DNA from 3 places in the Priestia sp. FW507-14D1A genome. Region 3 is predicted to be linked to each of the others. Evidence: riboswitches for the same ligand, from Rfam matches in the RefSeq annotation. Region 3 holds a riboswitch; each other region holds the start of a gene.
What was found. A riboswitch is a leader RNA that binds a small molecule or an ion and turns the genes downstream of it on or off. The one in region 3 is predicted to bind cobalamin.

Region 1 (5,361 bases), on a different contig from region 3:
CATATGACGAACCATTTCAATTACTTCAGGGTAGCGGCGCAGTTTATCCGGCGCCCAGCCTCCAGGTACTAAAATAGCGTCATATTCAGCTGGATCAACATCTTTAAACGCGTAGTCCGATATGGCTGGAACACCGTATTTCCCCATGTACGTTTCGTTTGCTTTTTCTCCAACTAAATGTACTTCTGCTCCTTCTTCTCGAAGACGCATCACTGGATACCATAGTTCTAGATCTTCAAAGTCTGCACTAACAAGCGCAATAACTCTTTTATTTTCTAAGCGCATCGTAACACCTCCGCCATCAGTATAGCATGTTGGAGAATAAGATTGAAAATAAGGGACTAAATTATACATAATTAAAGGATTTTTCAAGTGCCCTTCAGAAAATTTTCGTATGCCAAATGGTCTAATTTTATATTTTTACTTGACTGGGGACAAACATCACACTACAATGTGTAGTGTGATGTTCATAATGTTGTAAAATTATCCAAATCAGAAAGACTTTCTGATTTAATTGCTACATTTCTTTTTTCAGGCTTTTACACTACATAATGTAGTGTTTTTCAAATACACTTAAAGGAGGAAGTAAAGTGAATAAAAACGTTGAAATTGGTTCACTTATTATTCGTTTAGTATTAGGTTTTACATTTTTAGTGCACGGCTTTCAAAAATGGCAAGGCGGGATTGAAAATACAGTAGGGTTCTTCGATAGCTTAGGAATCCCTGGTTTCATGGCATATATTGTTGCAACCATTGAACTTGTAGGTGGGGTTCTTATTATTCTTGGTCTAGCAACAAGAGTCGTAGCTGCTTTATTTGTGGCAGTTATGCTTGGCGCCATTTTTACAGCCAAGCTTAAAAGCGGATTTGTTGGCGGGTTTGAGTTTGATATTGCCTTAATTGCCATGTCTGCTCACTTATTTCTTGCAGGAAGCCAGTTCCTTGCTCTTGATGCAGTGGTATTCAAAAAGAAAGAAACTGCCTTTTCTCTTCAAGAAGAAAGCAGTAAATAAAAAAGAAAGCTTATACTCTCCCAATATAAGCTCTCAGATTAGTCCCCTCCGTTTGAGGCGGGCTTTTTTTATATTTGCAGCAGCAAATTCGCAAATAAAGAAGAACGCTCGGATAACGTATCAATTTGAATATGTTCATATTCCGCATGTATTCCTTTTCCGCATGCTCCTAGCCCATCCAACGTGGGAACGCCAATGGCCGCTGTAAAATTGCCATCACTTCCTCCTCCAACAGCTGCTTCTTCTAATTTCATACCCAGTTTGGCCGCGATTGACTGAGCGCATTCAAATAACTCTTCCGTTTGTTTAGACTTGACCATCGGAGGACGATTCATGCCTCCCGTTACTTCGAGCTTAATCCCTTTTAAAATGGGTGTTAAATTCAAAATAATATCCGTCATGCGTTTTGCTTCTTCTTCTGTAGAAACACGTAAATCCACGTGCGCTTCTGCATATTCCGGCACTACATTTGTACCGCTGCCTCCCGTAAATGTCCCAACGTTCACCGTTGTACCTTTTTCATAATCTGTTAAGCTCTGCAAGAAAATCACTTGGCGCGCCAGCTCTTCAATCGCATTGATTCCTTCTTTGTGGTGATTACCCGCGTGTGCTGCTCGTCCCCATACTTTTACGGTAAAAATTCCCGCTCCTTTGCGCGACGTTTTTAACGCACCTGAACCCGCCACCGCCGGTTCCGCTACTAGCACTGCTTCACTTCTTTGCGCTTCTTCTTCAATGTATTTTTTAGAAGAAATTGACCCAATCTCTTCATCCGAATTGCAGAAAAACACAATTTTTTTATCCAGCGGTAAGCCAAGCTCTTGAATCGCTTTAATCGCCCATATAGATTGTACAATGCCCCCTTTCATGTCTAAAATTCCCGGACCGTACAGCTTGTTTCCCTCTGTTCTTAGACTCAGCCTTCCCTTTTCCCACACCGTGTCAAAGTGACCGATGATTAAAAGCTGCTTTTCTCCTTCTCCAATCGTAAATTTCAAGTGGTTTCCTACTTCTTTTTCTTCTATGATTTCGTACCCTACCCCTAAACGCTTTTGAAACAGCTGCGTTAAATACTTTCCACACTGATCTACTAACTCTTTACTGTAGGACGGTGATTCTTTTTTCACAAATCCCACTAAATCTTCGAGCATCTCTTGTTCGTGTTCTTTTAAATAACTAAACACGCTTTGTTCTACCATTACCTGACTCAAATCAATTCCTCCTCTAGAAAACCCCTGCTGCTTGCATTAAATGCTTTTATTTATCGTACGTATAACTATGTTCTACGTTTCACATAACGACCTTAAATTATCCTTAATTATAATGGTTTTCAGACAATTTTCCATCCTTTAAATACAGATAATACTTTAACTTATTCATAACCGACCGAAAATAGCCATAAACTTCAACAAATTCATACAAAAAAGCTTCAATCTTCAACAGATTAAAGCTTTCGTTTGACTAATTGACATTTATTTTAATATTTTTCCCTTTTGACTTCACACTCACAAAAACAAACATAGACACTAAAAAAATAAACAGAATAACGCCAACCATTTCAAAGTTTACTTCGGCCCATGGGTTAAAGAAAGTGAATGCTAAATAGAACGACACACCATACGCGAGGACAACAATAACCCAGCCCATCAAGCGGGAAGCAGATTGTCCAAATTTACTCGATTCATTTACCATTTTGTGTACAATCATCGAATCGATTGTATCTGTAAGCATCATGCCAAACATAAACACTAGTCCCAACAAAAGCGGCGTATACTTGCCTGCGTTCCCTACAGCTAGAGACCACACGGCCGTTTGACTGACCGTTTCGGCTGCTAAAGCGAACAATGCCCCTACAAGAATAATTAAAAAAGGATTCGTTGTTCCTTTTGCGATTTTCGGAATAAACTTCCCTTTTAATCCGCTCAGCTGAAACTCTTCTTCTTTATTTTTAGTTCGAAGCAAATGATATGTGTTTAATGTTCCAATCAGAAAGAGAGAGATAATGGATACCCAAGATGCAAAATGATCGAAATATGATGGAAACGTAAAATTCTTCATCACCACGCCCAGCACCCCGGCCGTGACGGCCACCATTCCTCCATGACCTAGTGAAAACAGCGTTCCGACCCACGGGGCAAAACGGCTGCCCATTCTCCAATTATATCGGGTCTGGCCGTCAATAAAAGCTAAGTGATCTGCATCCAATCCGTGCCTGATTCCTAATAAAAAGACAAGTAAAAAAACTGATAAACCTTCCATTTCCTACACTCCTTTTTTTAAAATAAAACGTAAAAAAGCCTCAATTCTATAGAAATTGAGGACGTGTCGGCATATGAAAATAAACAGCAATTGCTCACTGCGTACCTTGATACACCGCCTCTTTCCTAGAAGAGTCAAGTGTACAGAATAGGTAGGTCTCCTGGCTTGAGATCATCATTTTCTACCGTCTTCCCCATTTTGAGTGACGATAAGATAGAAAACTCCCTGCTTACAGTGGCTGGACCGCTCGAGATTTGCACTCGATTCCCTGTTACCTCTTACGCTATGTAAGAGCACCTAAACTGTGCGAATGATTCATTTTCTTCCTCATTATACTAGTACCGCTTACAAATGAATAGAGAAAATTCAAATAAAAAAGCCCTGCTAAGCTTTACATGCTTAGCAGGGCTTTTTAAAGCAATTAAACTACTTCTACCGTTACGTCTACGTTGCCGCTGATTGCTTTTGAATACGGGCAGTATGAGTGAGCTAGGTCTACGTATTTTTTCGCTGTTTCTAAATCTAAGCCTTCAATATGAGCTTCAAGCGCTACTCCAATTTTCACTCCTTGATCAGCTTTATCAGGAAGCAGCTGAACAGTAGCTTTTACTTCACTGCTTTTGATTTCTACGTTATGTTTTTTCAACATAAATTCTAACGCGCTGTTGAAACAAGCACTGTATCCAGCTGCAAACAGCTGCTCTGGGTTTGTTGCTGTTGTTGCTTCTCCACCAAGCGCTGGAGGTGTTGCAACGTCTAAGTTAAAGATGTTATCTAAAGAGTGAACTTCTCCTGTTCTTCCACCTGTGTTAACGACTGTTGTTTCATATAAAGCTTTCATGTATAAACCTCTCCTCTTTTTCATTAATTTTATTAAAAGTTTTTTGTTTATCGTTTCTGTAATTTAATTGTACACAATTTAATTTTAAAAAACAAGTATTAAATACATTAAAAATTCCCCAATAAAAAAAGCCGCGTATTTGCGACTTTTTCTTAATAATATTGAGACTGTTCGTCATAAGCTGATTTTCGAAAAATAGACAAGTTGGTAATAGCTCTCATCAGTTTCGTATTAAAAATAACATAATGAATAAACAGCGCCAGCACGCAGCCTAGAACGGCTCCTGTTAACACATCGAATGGATAATGAACGCCAACCCATACGCGTGAAAAGGCAATGAGTACGCCCATGACAACCCACATGCGCCCTGAACGTTTGAAATGCAGCCAAATGGTAAAAGTGATAACTAATGCAGATGTAGCATGATCGCTTGGAAATGAAGAATTTGCGGCGTGATCAATAAGCTGATTCACGTGGTGAGAGATAAACGGACGATCTCGATAAGCAAATAAACTAATCACTTTATTGATAATGACTCCTGTGGCACAAGCACACAAAGCTTGAAATGCTACAACACGGCTGCCGTTTTTATTAATAAGTAAAAACAAGCCGAGTAAAACGATAAGTACATACTGGGCATAATCTGCAAAGAATACCATCAGCGAATCTAGAGGCTTTACGTGTGAGGCATACTGATTCACCGCGTGGAAGATGGTATAATCTACTGAATTAATAGCTGATAACATAATCGAAATCCTTTCTTATTTTTAAATGTCATTAGCTATCTTATCAGTTTCTTGAGAAAATGAACATTATTTCTCGGGCTATTATTGATATATTTAGTCAAATAACTATTGATTTCCCTGTCATTTATACACCTCCAATCTCTCCGTGCTATAATGTACGCAGCTATACATAGACACAAGGGGGAATTTTCGTTGAGTAAAGGCAGAATTTTAATAGTAGAAGATGAGCGCAAAATTGCTCGTTTAATTCAACTCGAGCTTGAACATGAAGGGTACGAAACGGGCATAGCTTACACGGGAACAGAAGGATTGGCAGAGTTTCAAGAACACGATTGGGATTTGCTGCTTTTAGATGTGATGCTTCCTGAACTGAGCGGACTCGAAGTACTTCGTCGCATTCGAGCAAATGATGATCAAACGCCCGTTATCTTATTAACAGCTCGAGACGCCCTTCCTGATAAGGTAAGCGGACTAGATTTAGGAGCAAACGACTACATTACAA
Region 2 (5,361 bases), on a different contig from region 3:
GGCAACTGCCGTTATTACAATGCTTGTTGGCTTGGACGGAGACGGCTCTTCTACATTTTTAATTACAGTTTCCGCCTTGCTTCCTTTGTACACAAAACTGGGAATGAACCGACTAATACTGGCTTGTGTTATTAGTTTAAGCGCAGGTGTTATGAATATGATTCCTTGGGGAGGTCCTCTCGTAAGAGCCGCAGCAAGTTTGCAATTAGAAGTATCAGATCTATTTAATCCTCTTATTCCAGCTATGGCAGCGGGATTGATGTGGACTTTATTTTCAGCATATCTACTAGGAAAGAGAGAAAAAGCGCGCTTAGGAACTATTCATTTAAAAGGTGCATCAATGGCATTTGCTGAACAGCTTTCAGTTCATGAGACCCCTGGGAAGCCACCTAGACTCTTTTGGTTTAATGCCTTATTGACACTGTGCTTAATGACTCTCTTGATCATAGACATACTCCCTATTCCAATTTTATTTGCTATTGCTTTTGCCATTGCTTTATTTGTTAATTTTCCTCATCCAAAAGAACAGCAGGAAAGAATCTTAAGTCATGCAAACAGCTTTGTAATGGTTAGTACGTTGGTTTTTGCAGCCGGAATCTTTACAGGCGTTTTTACAGAAACAAAAATGATGGATGCCATGGCTAATACCATTGTCAGCCTCACTCCTGAATGGCTGGGCTCTCACCTTCCCTTAGTTGTAGCAATAACGAGCCTTCCTCTTAGCTTTGTATTTTCACCTGATGCTTATTATTTTGGCATTTTACCTGTTATTAGCCATACAGCAGCTAATTTTGGTGTAGACCCTGTAGAAATAGGACGAGCAGCTTTATTGGGACATTCCACAACGGGGTTTCCCCTATCTCCTTTAGTACCCGCTACTTTCATTCTGATTGGGCTGGTTGAAGTAGATTTCGGGGAGCATCAAAAGTTTCTTTTCAAGTGGGCCTTTGGGACAACTATTGTGATGACAATTACAGCCATTTTAACGAATGCTATCTCCTTTTAGACTCTACCATAAAAAAGGAAGCCGACTACCATAAGGCAATCGGCTCACACATGTAGGATATTGATTTAACACTAACAAAGTACAACACAACACTAGTAATTATATAATATATTTCATTATTTTGAAAGCGATTTCATATATATTTTTAAAAATATTTTGTTATTTGTTTTTCATAGAAAAAAACCACGTTTCAGCCAATTCGAAACGTGGTTCTTTTCTGTAAGGACTTGCCCTACAGGCTATAAATGTAAGTAAGCTCATTATAGCATGAGCTCTTATCTAGATTCTATGGTAATTACTGTATAATATCGTTACATTACGACCGGTTGTATTTTTCTGTCCATGTGCAGCGTATTCCATGGCTCATCCTGTTCAGCAAGCCTTTCGATAAAATCTTGTGAAGTCCAGAATGGAATAGCCCCCGGTAAAAAAGGATGAGTATGCAGATACAACGTGTCATAAAAATGACTTTGAGCAAATTGTTCCACTGCCTTTAACAGCTGCTGTCCAATGCCTAGACGCCGGTATGCTGGATCGACATAGCATTTTACAATCTCGGCTGCAGTTTTATGTTCATATCGCTTTTTTAATGCATGAAACCTTCCATCGTAAGCGTATAAACCAATTGTTCCAATTACTTGTTGATTTTCCGTGACAGCTGCAAAAAAAGCAGCGCCTTTCGCTTGAACATAATATTTATTAAAATGAAGCAAATCCACAGGAAGCTGATTTTTTTCCATCATAAGAAATAGCTCATTCCGCATATTCATGACAAACTGAATCACTTCCGCATCCTTTTCTTTTACTTCTTTAATTTGATACGTTTGTACTTCTTGCACGTTTACTGTCACATCCTTTTATCTATCATTGTATACTTTCTCGTTTTCCTATAGGAACAACACAATATTGACTATGGCGTTACGTCTAAATGCTGAGTCAGCATATAATACTCGCTTGGATTTGTGGTCCAGTTTTTCACTTTTTGATTATAAGCAACAACAATGTTTGGATGTACAATCGATGACGTCAGCATTTCCTCATTAATCAAAGCGGTTGCTTGCTTAGCTAACTGATCTCGCTTTGCGTCATCTACTGTTGAATTTAACTGTTCTATCATTTTTGTTAGCTTATCGTCATCAATCCGGCTGGCATTTAAACCACCGCCCGGCAAATAGTTCGTACTTAAATAATAGCTTGCATCTCCTCTAGGTGCAGTGATAAGACTGTACAGTGCTAAATCCCAATCGTCTTTTGCCATTACATATTCATCGCTGTCCTCAACGAGATGAATCTTAATAGTAATTCCTAACTCTTTGGCATTAGACTGTATAAGCTGAGCAATCAAAGGAAGTTCTGGTAGAGAGCTGTATGTGACAAGAGAGAGCGATAGTGGCTTTCCATTTTTCATTGGTTTGTCATTTTTGATTTGATAGCCTGCTTTCTCTAAATATTTTTTAGCAGATGGCATACCTCTTTGCTCATTAGCATTATTATCAGCAAAAGGAAATTGAGGTAAAAATGGACCTCGAGCTGCTGCCGCTTGATTGTTCATGATGCTGCTGACAATTTCTTTTCGGTTCAGTAAGGTATCGATAGCTTTTCTTACATTTTCGTCTTTTAATGCGTCATTGGTTTGATTATAAAGTAATAAATGTGTACGCACACTGGGTACTCCACTTACCTTAAAAGACGGATCTGTTTGTAAAGTGCCCAAACTTTCTAAAGGCGGGCGATAAATAATATCGGCTGTTCCGGACTGAAGAGCCGCAACGCGCGCATTAGCATCTTCGTTAAATGCAAAGATCGCATTTTTTAATTTTACTTTCCCATTCCAATAATGTTCATATCTTTCTAACTTCACTTGATTTCCTTGATCGAAAGTCAAAACTTGAAATGGACCTGTGCCAATAGGCTTCTTAGCTATATTAGAAACATCAACATCTATAATAGCTGTGTTTGGATGTACTAACTCAGAAGGAAATTTAGGCATTGGTTCTTTTAATGTAATTGTCAGCGCATGACCGTTCGCTTTCATTTCTTTAATATTTAAAGCGTTTTTCATCGCATAACTTTGATCTATCGTTCTTTGAAGAGAAGACTTAACGGCATTTGCATCTAGCGCTTTACCATTTTGAAACGTAATATTCTTTCTTATCGTAAATGTCCACGTAAGACCGTTATCTTCCGTTTTCCACTTTTCAGCAAGCCAGGGCTTTATTTTTAAATCATTGCTGATTTTAACAAGCGTCTCCCCTACTCCCGCACGAACTGCTGTATAATTATCATCCGTATGAGGATCAAGCGTTGCAGATGTAAAATTAAATAAAAACGTCACACTTTTATCCGTTTTCTTTTTTTCTTTTATACTTATGCTCTCTTCATTAGGAACACAAGCAGTGAGGCAAAGTAACACAAGAAATATCATAGATACGAGTTTTTTATTATTTATCATTGATTTTTCCACCTTCTATTTTAATACACAAAAAAAGCACTTCTAAAAAGAAGTGCTTGTCTTCAATACAAATTCAGATAAACGTATCCCTTGTTTATCTTATTTTTGATTCTGCCAAAACACCTCCCTATCCTCGTAGGTTATTGTGTGCTGCGATTTATGGCAGGTCTCCTGGCTTCAAGTCATTGCCTTATACCGCCTTCCCGTCTCTAAATAGACAGTGGCTTTTTGACATAAGGCTCCTTGTTACAGTGGCGGGACCGCTCCGGATTTGCACCGGATTCCCTTTTAAGGCAATTGAAAAACAATTGCCACCATAAAAGCTGGTTATTTAATTTAGTAGCGTGCTCTTGAAACTCTAGAAGTAGAAGCTGATGGTGAAACATCTTCATCATCAAATCCAGTGGCAATAACGGTTACCATCATTTCGTCCTTTAAATCTTCATTAATCACGGACCCAAAAATCATATTTAAGTCCTGATCAGAAGCAGACGTGACAATATCTGCTGCTTCCTGTACTTCGTAAAGACTCAAGCTGCTGCCGCTCGTAATGTTCAACAGCACGCCTCTTGCTCCATCAATCGATGCATCTAGCAGCGGACTAGAAATCGCTTTTTTCGCCGCTTCAATTGCCCGGTCTGATCCAGAAGCTCGTCCGATACCCATAAGCGCAAATCCTTGATTAGACATGATTGTTTTTACATCAGCAAAGTCAAGGTTAATCAGCCCCGGAACAGCGATTAAATCTGAAATACCTTGAATACCTTGGCGAAGAACATTATCTGCTTCACGGAATGCTTCAAGCATAGGCGTCTTTTTATCGACAATTTCAAGCAAGCGGTCGTTTGGAATCACAATAAGGGTATCTACCGATTCATTCATCGCAGTAATACCGCCTACTGCTTGCTTCGTACGTTTATTTCCTTCAAACTTGAATGGGCGAGTGACTACTCCAATTGTTAAAGCATTTAGTTCACGGGCAATTTGGGCAATAACCGGGGCTGCTCCAGTACCGGTTCCTCCACCCATGCCAGCTGTTACGAATACCATGTCTGCGCCTTGCAGTACTTCTTGAATTTGTTCTCTGCTTTCTTCGGCTGCTTCTCTTCCCACTTCTGGATTAGCTCCTGCACCTAATCCTCGCGTTAATGCAGCACCAATCTGCATTTTTACATCTGCTTTAGATAAGTTAAGCGCCTGAGCATCCGTATTAACGGCAATAAATTCTACTCCTTGTACACCGTGTTCAATCATACGGTTAACGGTGTTATTTCCTCCACCGCCGACTCCAATTACTTTAATTCGCACTAGTGGCGATACATCTGCATCAAATCCAAACATTCTAAGTTCCTCCTCAATGATCAAAATTACTTTCTCTTCTTATCCGAAAAAACACGTGAAGAACCTTTTACTCCTATGTTTAACGCGTAACTGTTCTTTTGTTTTACAGATTTTATACATTTCTCTTTTAACCTTTAAATCTTTACATCTTTATGTAAATTTATTGTTGTTCTAAAATTAGTACGCCGAACTCTTTTATGGCTTTTCCACTCAAAACGGCATATAAGCTTATTGTATCATTCATTTGACAGATGTCTGTATTTAATTTTGAGTAAGATGTGACTAAGAGAATAATATTTTTAGATACAAAATGAGAAAAAGCCCTTAGAAATAAGGGCTTCTCTAGATAATAAACCGTTTTATAATTTCCCAGTTAAGAATTGAGCCTCTCCCATGCCAAAGCTCCAGTCAGCATTACCGTTTTCAACAATCGAAATCATAATGTCGTTTGGCTGAATGCCGCAGCTCTCTCCAAGCTCTTTTACAATTAATCTGTAAAGAGCTTGCTTTTGCTCTTCTGTTCGCTGTTTACTCGTTACACTTATAATAACCAAATCCTTGC
Region 3 (5,361 bases):
TTTTCTTTGTTACGAGTGCTAGACTGTTGAACTTAGGCAACATAGAATAGCGTACTAAAGTTCTCGGTAAAAAAACAAGCGAAAGCCTCTACAAGCTATACTTTTTGTGTTTGCTCCGGGCTTTTATAGTTGTCTATTAACTCATATAGCTTTTCCATATCTACGGCTTCTCTCACATATGCTGCTGCTTTTGAAAAAGACTCCTCTTTTTGCAGGCGACTGTTGAATGTGTCCGTAATAGGCGGCAATTTTTTATGTTTGCGAATTTGATTAAGCAAAGCTCTGCGCAAAGAATCGTTATGAAACACATCATGAACATACGTGCCAATAACGTTGTCTTTAACCGTTCCTTCTTTTTCATGCTCTACCACTGCAAAAGCTTTCGTGGTGCTCTTAGAAACTGTCTTTCCCATATGAATTTCGTAGCCTTCAATCAAAACTCTTTCATTTTCTAACTGGACATACCCAGAAACTCTTTCTGTTTTTTTGCTGGTTGTCATAACGGTTTCCACTGGAAGCAAGCCCAGCCCTTTAATGGATTCAATCCGAGATTCTACTGCATCAGGGTCTGTAATTGTCTCCCCTAGCATTTGATATCCTCCGCAGATGCCAATGACGTGAACGTTCGTTGTGTTCAAGACTTGATTAATGGCTAGAGCCAGGCCGCTTTCTTGTAAAAACTGAGCATCTTCAATCGTATTTTTGCTTCCTGGCAAAACAATTAAATCAGGCGTACCTAATTGCGACGGCTTGGTTACAAGCCTCACGTGACAGTCTTCTTCTAAGCTTAAAGGATCGATGTCTGTAAAATTTGAGATGCGCGGGTACGAGATGACCGCAATATCAATTTCTTTTAACGGATTCACAAGCGTTGAGTAATTTCTAAGTGATAACGAATCTTCCGCATCAATTTCCACGTTGTTCATATAAGGAATAACTCCTAGCACCGGAACACCCGTGTATTCTTCAAACCACTTTAACCCTGGTTTTAAAAGTTCTAAATCTCCTCGAAATTTGTTAATTAACACCCCGATAACTCTAGACTTGTGTTCATCTGGAAGCAATTGAAGAGTACCGACTAGGCTCGCGAAAACGCCACCTTTATCAATATCTCCTACTAACACAACAGGCGCTTCTGCTATTTTTGCAACGCGCATATTTACGAGTTCCCGATCGTTCAAATTGACTTCAGCAGGACTTCCAGCGCCTTCAATCACAATTCGATCATAATGATTGGCAAGCTCTTTATAAGCTTCCGTGATAACGTTCAAACCTTCATTAAAAAATTCTTGCCGATACTGAAAAGCAAACATATTACGTAGCGGTTTTCCATGAACAACTATTTGAGATTCATGATCACGAGTTGGTTTAATTAAAATAGGGTTCATATTGGTTGTTGCTTCTACTCCAGCCGCTTCTGCTTGAATTCCTTGCGCTCTGCCAATTTCTTTTCCATCCATTGTAATGTATGAATTAAGCGCCATATTTTGCGATTTAAACGGTGCAGTTTGATAGCCGTCTTCTTTAAAAATACGGCAAAATGCTGTAGCAATCATGCTTTTTCCAGCGTCTGAGTGCGTTCCTTGAATCATAAGCGGTTTTCCTTTTTTCACTTTTTCCACTCCCTACCACATAAAAAAACCTTAACTGTAAAAGTCAAGGTTTGGTCATGCGCTCATTAACACATTGTCTTGACTTATTTCTCCCACCGAAAAATAAGGGGTTTTTAAAAGCAGGTCTCCTGGCTTATGCTTCATTTTACTTCTGCACCCTTCCTAGTTTGACTAGTGGGTCTTTGCAGGTTCATCCACATTTACAGTAGCGGGGGCTGCACCGGATTTACACCGATTTCCCTATTATCCTCCTTAGAGGCACTTTTAAAATTATTTATTCTTTATTGTAACGAATTTTATAACCATTCACAATAACGATTTTCTTCTATTATTATATATTACTGTGTTTATACTTATTTGGGTCTCGTATGCTATAATAACAATTATTTTCCAAACATCTTATGGAATAGCTAGGAAGGTGCTCACAGTTGAAGAAAAAAATCATTTATGTCTTTATCAGCGTGTTTGTTCTTTATATAGCAATCATATCTTTTTGTATGTATCAAACTGCTCACAAGTCTGTTCCACAAAACGCGGATTATGTGCTCGTTTTAGGTTCTAAAGTAGATGGTGATCAAATGTCTCCTAGTTTAAAAGAACGAGTAAAGACGGCTTTATCTTATTTACAAGCAAATCAACAGACAAAAGTTATCGTAACGGGCGGAAAAGGATCTGATGAAGAAATTTCTGAAGCAGAAGCAGCCTATCGTTTTCTGCGAAAAGAAGGAATTAAAAAGAATCGAATTATAAAAGAAGATCAGTCAACTTCTACTTTTGAGAATTTCACTTTTACTAAACAGAAAGTTGATATTCAACACAAAAAAGTCGTGCTTGTTAGCAGTGATTTTCATTTATTTCGCGCCTCTATTATTGCCAAACGTCAAGGCTTTGACGTTTATCCTTTAGGTGCAAAAACACCAAATTCAATTAAACTTCAAGCCTACTTTCGTGAGTATGCTGCTATTTTAAAAACATGGCTGTTTGATAAATAAATAGAGTAAGTATTCTACAAATAAAAAACACGGCATGAATTCATGCCGTGTTTTTTATTAATCATCTGTATCGATAACTGCTTTTGGTAAACCTGTGTATTTCGCCCAGTAGAAAATACCGAGTGAAAAAAGAGCAATTAAAATTAAGTCAAGCGGGTTGCTTAGCACACCTTGTCCTCCACCAAATGAACCTAGATAAGAGATAACAAGCATAATAATATAATAAGCAACTAGCCACCAAGCAGATTTAAGCTGCTGTGCAAATTTTACAACGTCAGTTGGTACGTATTTCTTAAACGCTACGTAGATAACAACCATTAGAAGCTGTGATCCTAGCAGCCAAGAAATTGTCGTCCACCCTGACCAGTATACAATGTATGAACAGAAAATAAATGAAACAGGAGCAATAACGCTCATGCCTTTTAATTTAAAAGGTTTTTTAAGGTCTTTTGCATTTACTCTGAATGCAGCAGCTGAAATTGGCGCAATCGCATAAGACAGAATAAGTGCCACTGAACATACGTTTACTAGCGCTTCCCAAGAAGGAAATGGCAGTGTCCAGAATACGGACATTCCAAATGATAGCCATAGTGACGCACGTGGAATTCCTGTTTTCTTATCTACTTTTGAGAAACGTTTAAATAATGTTCCATTACGAGACCAAGCATAAACTAAACGAGAAGTTGTATTCATGAAGATGTTCCCGTTACCGCCTGGTGATAAAATAGCATCAAAAATAACAAGCGTTACTAACCAGCCAAGGCCTAAAATAAGTGCAATATCTTTAAATGGTAAAGAGAATTGCTCTTGAATTGTTCCCCATCCTCCTGATAGCATATCAGCCGGGATGTTACCAATGAACAATACTTGCAGTGCTGTGTAAATAATCGCTGAAAGTACAATACAGATAATGAGCGCGATTGGAATATTACGCTGCGGGTTTTTAACTTCACTGGCTACAGAAACAATAGGGTGAAGTCCTAGGTAAGCAAACATAACGCCACCTGTTGAAATGGCTGCTTGAATACCATTAAAACCAAACGGAGTAAAATCGCCAGTTGTAAAGTTAGCTGATTTAAAGTGATAAGCTAACACGACGATAATTGTAAGAGGAACCGCATATTTAAACACAGATATAATAACATTTGACTTAGCAAATGCTTTTACACTTACGTAGTTAATGATAAAAAATAGCGTTAATAACGCGAACTGAAATAACCAGCCGACTGTAGTAGGCGATTCAGAACCATGTTTAGTTAGACCAGGAAGCCAAAACGCAACATACTGACGTACAGCCGTTACCTCGATGGCAATCAAACTTGTGTAAGCAATAATGGTAATGAATGAAATTAAGTAACCCACTAAATGACCATGTGAGTAAACCGGATAACGGATAATTCCACCGGTACGCGGCAGCGCTGCTCCAAGTTCAGCATACACTAAACCGATAAGTAAAATGATGACTCCGCCAATCAGCCACGAAAAACTTCCGGCTGGACCAGCCTTTGACGCTACGTTACTAACCGCAAATAACCAGGCGGAACCAAAAATAGCCCCCATCCCAATTAACGTTAGGTCAAGTAACGATATTGATTTTTTAAACTTTCCTTGATTTCCTTGATCAGACATAATATCCTCCTTTAAAATTTCCACTCCACACATCTACGCCCTTGCGTCCGATATGGGATTCTTTACATCATCCTCCTCTTACTAAGACCTCACAAGTGGATATGTTAACAAATATTCTCTAAAAAACCAAGTTAAAAACTTTATTTTTTTGTAAAACATCGTTGAATTACTTATGTATAGCGCATAAATTCCACAGAAGATTTGAGGACTACTCCTCCTATTTAACCGCATTTTTCTTAGGTTAAACATAAAAGAATATTCAAACTATTTACCGAAAAAAAGAGGCTGAGACATAACGAAATCAACCGCTAGAAGCAGTTACATACGCAACACCTAGGCTTGCCATACCAATAAAAAAATCCGAACGATTCATCGTTCGGATTTTGCTTCAACTAAAATAATTTTTTCCGTACCTCTTTTTTTGCTTATTTAAATACTTTTACACGTTCACTTAGCGGTTGAAATTCTTTTTCACCCGCAGGTGCCACGGGATTACCAAATGGCATTTGGGCAATTAATTTCCATGAGCTTGGAATATTCCAAGCTGCTTTTACTTCATCGTCAATCAATGGATTGTAATGCTGTAATGTTGCTCCTAGGCCTTCGAGCTCAAGCGCTTTCCAAATCACATGCTGAAGCATGCCTGATGATTGGTTAGACCAAACCGGGAAATTTTCGCTGTAAGATGCAAACTGCTTCTGCAGTCCTTCCACTACTTCTTGATCTTCAAAGAAAAGAACTGTTCCATAGCCGCTTCCGAATAAGTTCATTTTTTGATCCGTATCTGAAAAATTTTCAGCAGGAACAATTTTACGAAGCGTTTCTCTCGTAATATCCCATACTTTATCATGCTGTTCGCCAAATAAAACGACTACGCGTGCGCTTTGGGAATTAAATGCTGAAGGAGTATGTTTCACCGCAAAGTTAATAATTTCTTCAATTTTTTCTTCTGATATTTTTACATTTTTATCAATTGCATAAATAGAACGTCGGTTTTTAAGTGCTTCATAAAAATCTTTTCCAACCTGTTGTTGATCACTTGATTTATCAAATAATTTATCTAAAAAACCCATTTTCCACACTCCTAATTGTTTGTTTTTTTAAGCTTAAATTGCATGTTTATACCC

Region 1: another riboswitch for cobalamin. It lies ahead of AC3WJG_RS23015 (HoxN/HupN/NixA family nickel/cobalt transporter); the one in region 3 lies ahead of AC3WJG_RS22020 (cobyric acid synthase).
Region 2: another riboswitch for cobalamin. It lies ahead of nikA (nickel ABC transporter substrate-binding protein); the one in region 3 lies ahead of AC3WJG_RS22020 (cobyric acid synthase).

The regions. Positions count from the first base shown of each region.
Region 1 is NZ_JBYSWQ010000008.1:91,612-96,972, forward strand. It holds gene AC3WJG_RS23000 (type 1 glutamine amidotransferase domain-containing protein) at 1-285, opposite strand, end outside; gene AC3WJG_RS23005 (DoxX family protein) at 591-1,013, shown strand; gene AC3WJG_RS23010 (M20 family metallopeptidase) at 1,082-2,212, opposite strand; gene AC3WJG_RS23015 (HoxN/HupN/NixA family nickel/cobalt transporter) at 2,475-3,272, opposite strand; cobalamin riboswitch at 3,406-3,588, opposite strand; gene AC3WJG_RS23020 (organic hydroperoxide resistance protein) at 3,694-4,113, opposite strand; gene AC3WJG_RS23025 (undecaprenyl-diphosphatase) at 4,266-4,859, opposite strand; gene AC3WJG_RS23030 (response regulator transcription factor) at 5,013-5,361, shown strand, end outside.
Region 2 is NZ_JBYSWQ010000009.1:36,260-41,620, forward strand. It holds gene AC3WJG_RS23470 (CitMHS family transporter) at 1-1,006, shown strand, start outside; gene AC3WJG_RS23475 (GNAT family N-acetyltransferase) at 1,318-1,845, opposite strand; gene nikA (nickel ABC transporter substrate-binding protein) at 1,917-3,458, opposite strand; cobalamin riboswitch at 3,602-3,792, opposite strand; gene ftsZ (cell division protein FtsZ) at 3,795-4,799, opposite strand; gene AC3WJG_RS23490 (tautomerase family protein) at 5,159-5,361, opposite strand, start outside.
Region 3 is NZ_JBYSWQ010000007.1:159,105-164,465, reverse strand. It holds gene AC3WJG_RS22020 (cobyric acid synthase) at 96-1,622, opposite strand; cobalamin riboswitch at 1,715-1,894, opposite strand; gene AC3WJG_RS22015 (YdcF family protein) at 2,042-2,605, shown strand; gene AC3WJG_RS22010 (APC family permease) at 2,663-4,234, opposite strand; gene AC3WJG_RS22005 (nitroreductase family protein) at 4,660-5,307, opposite strand.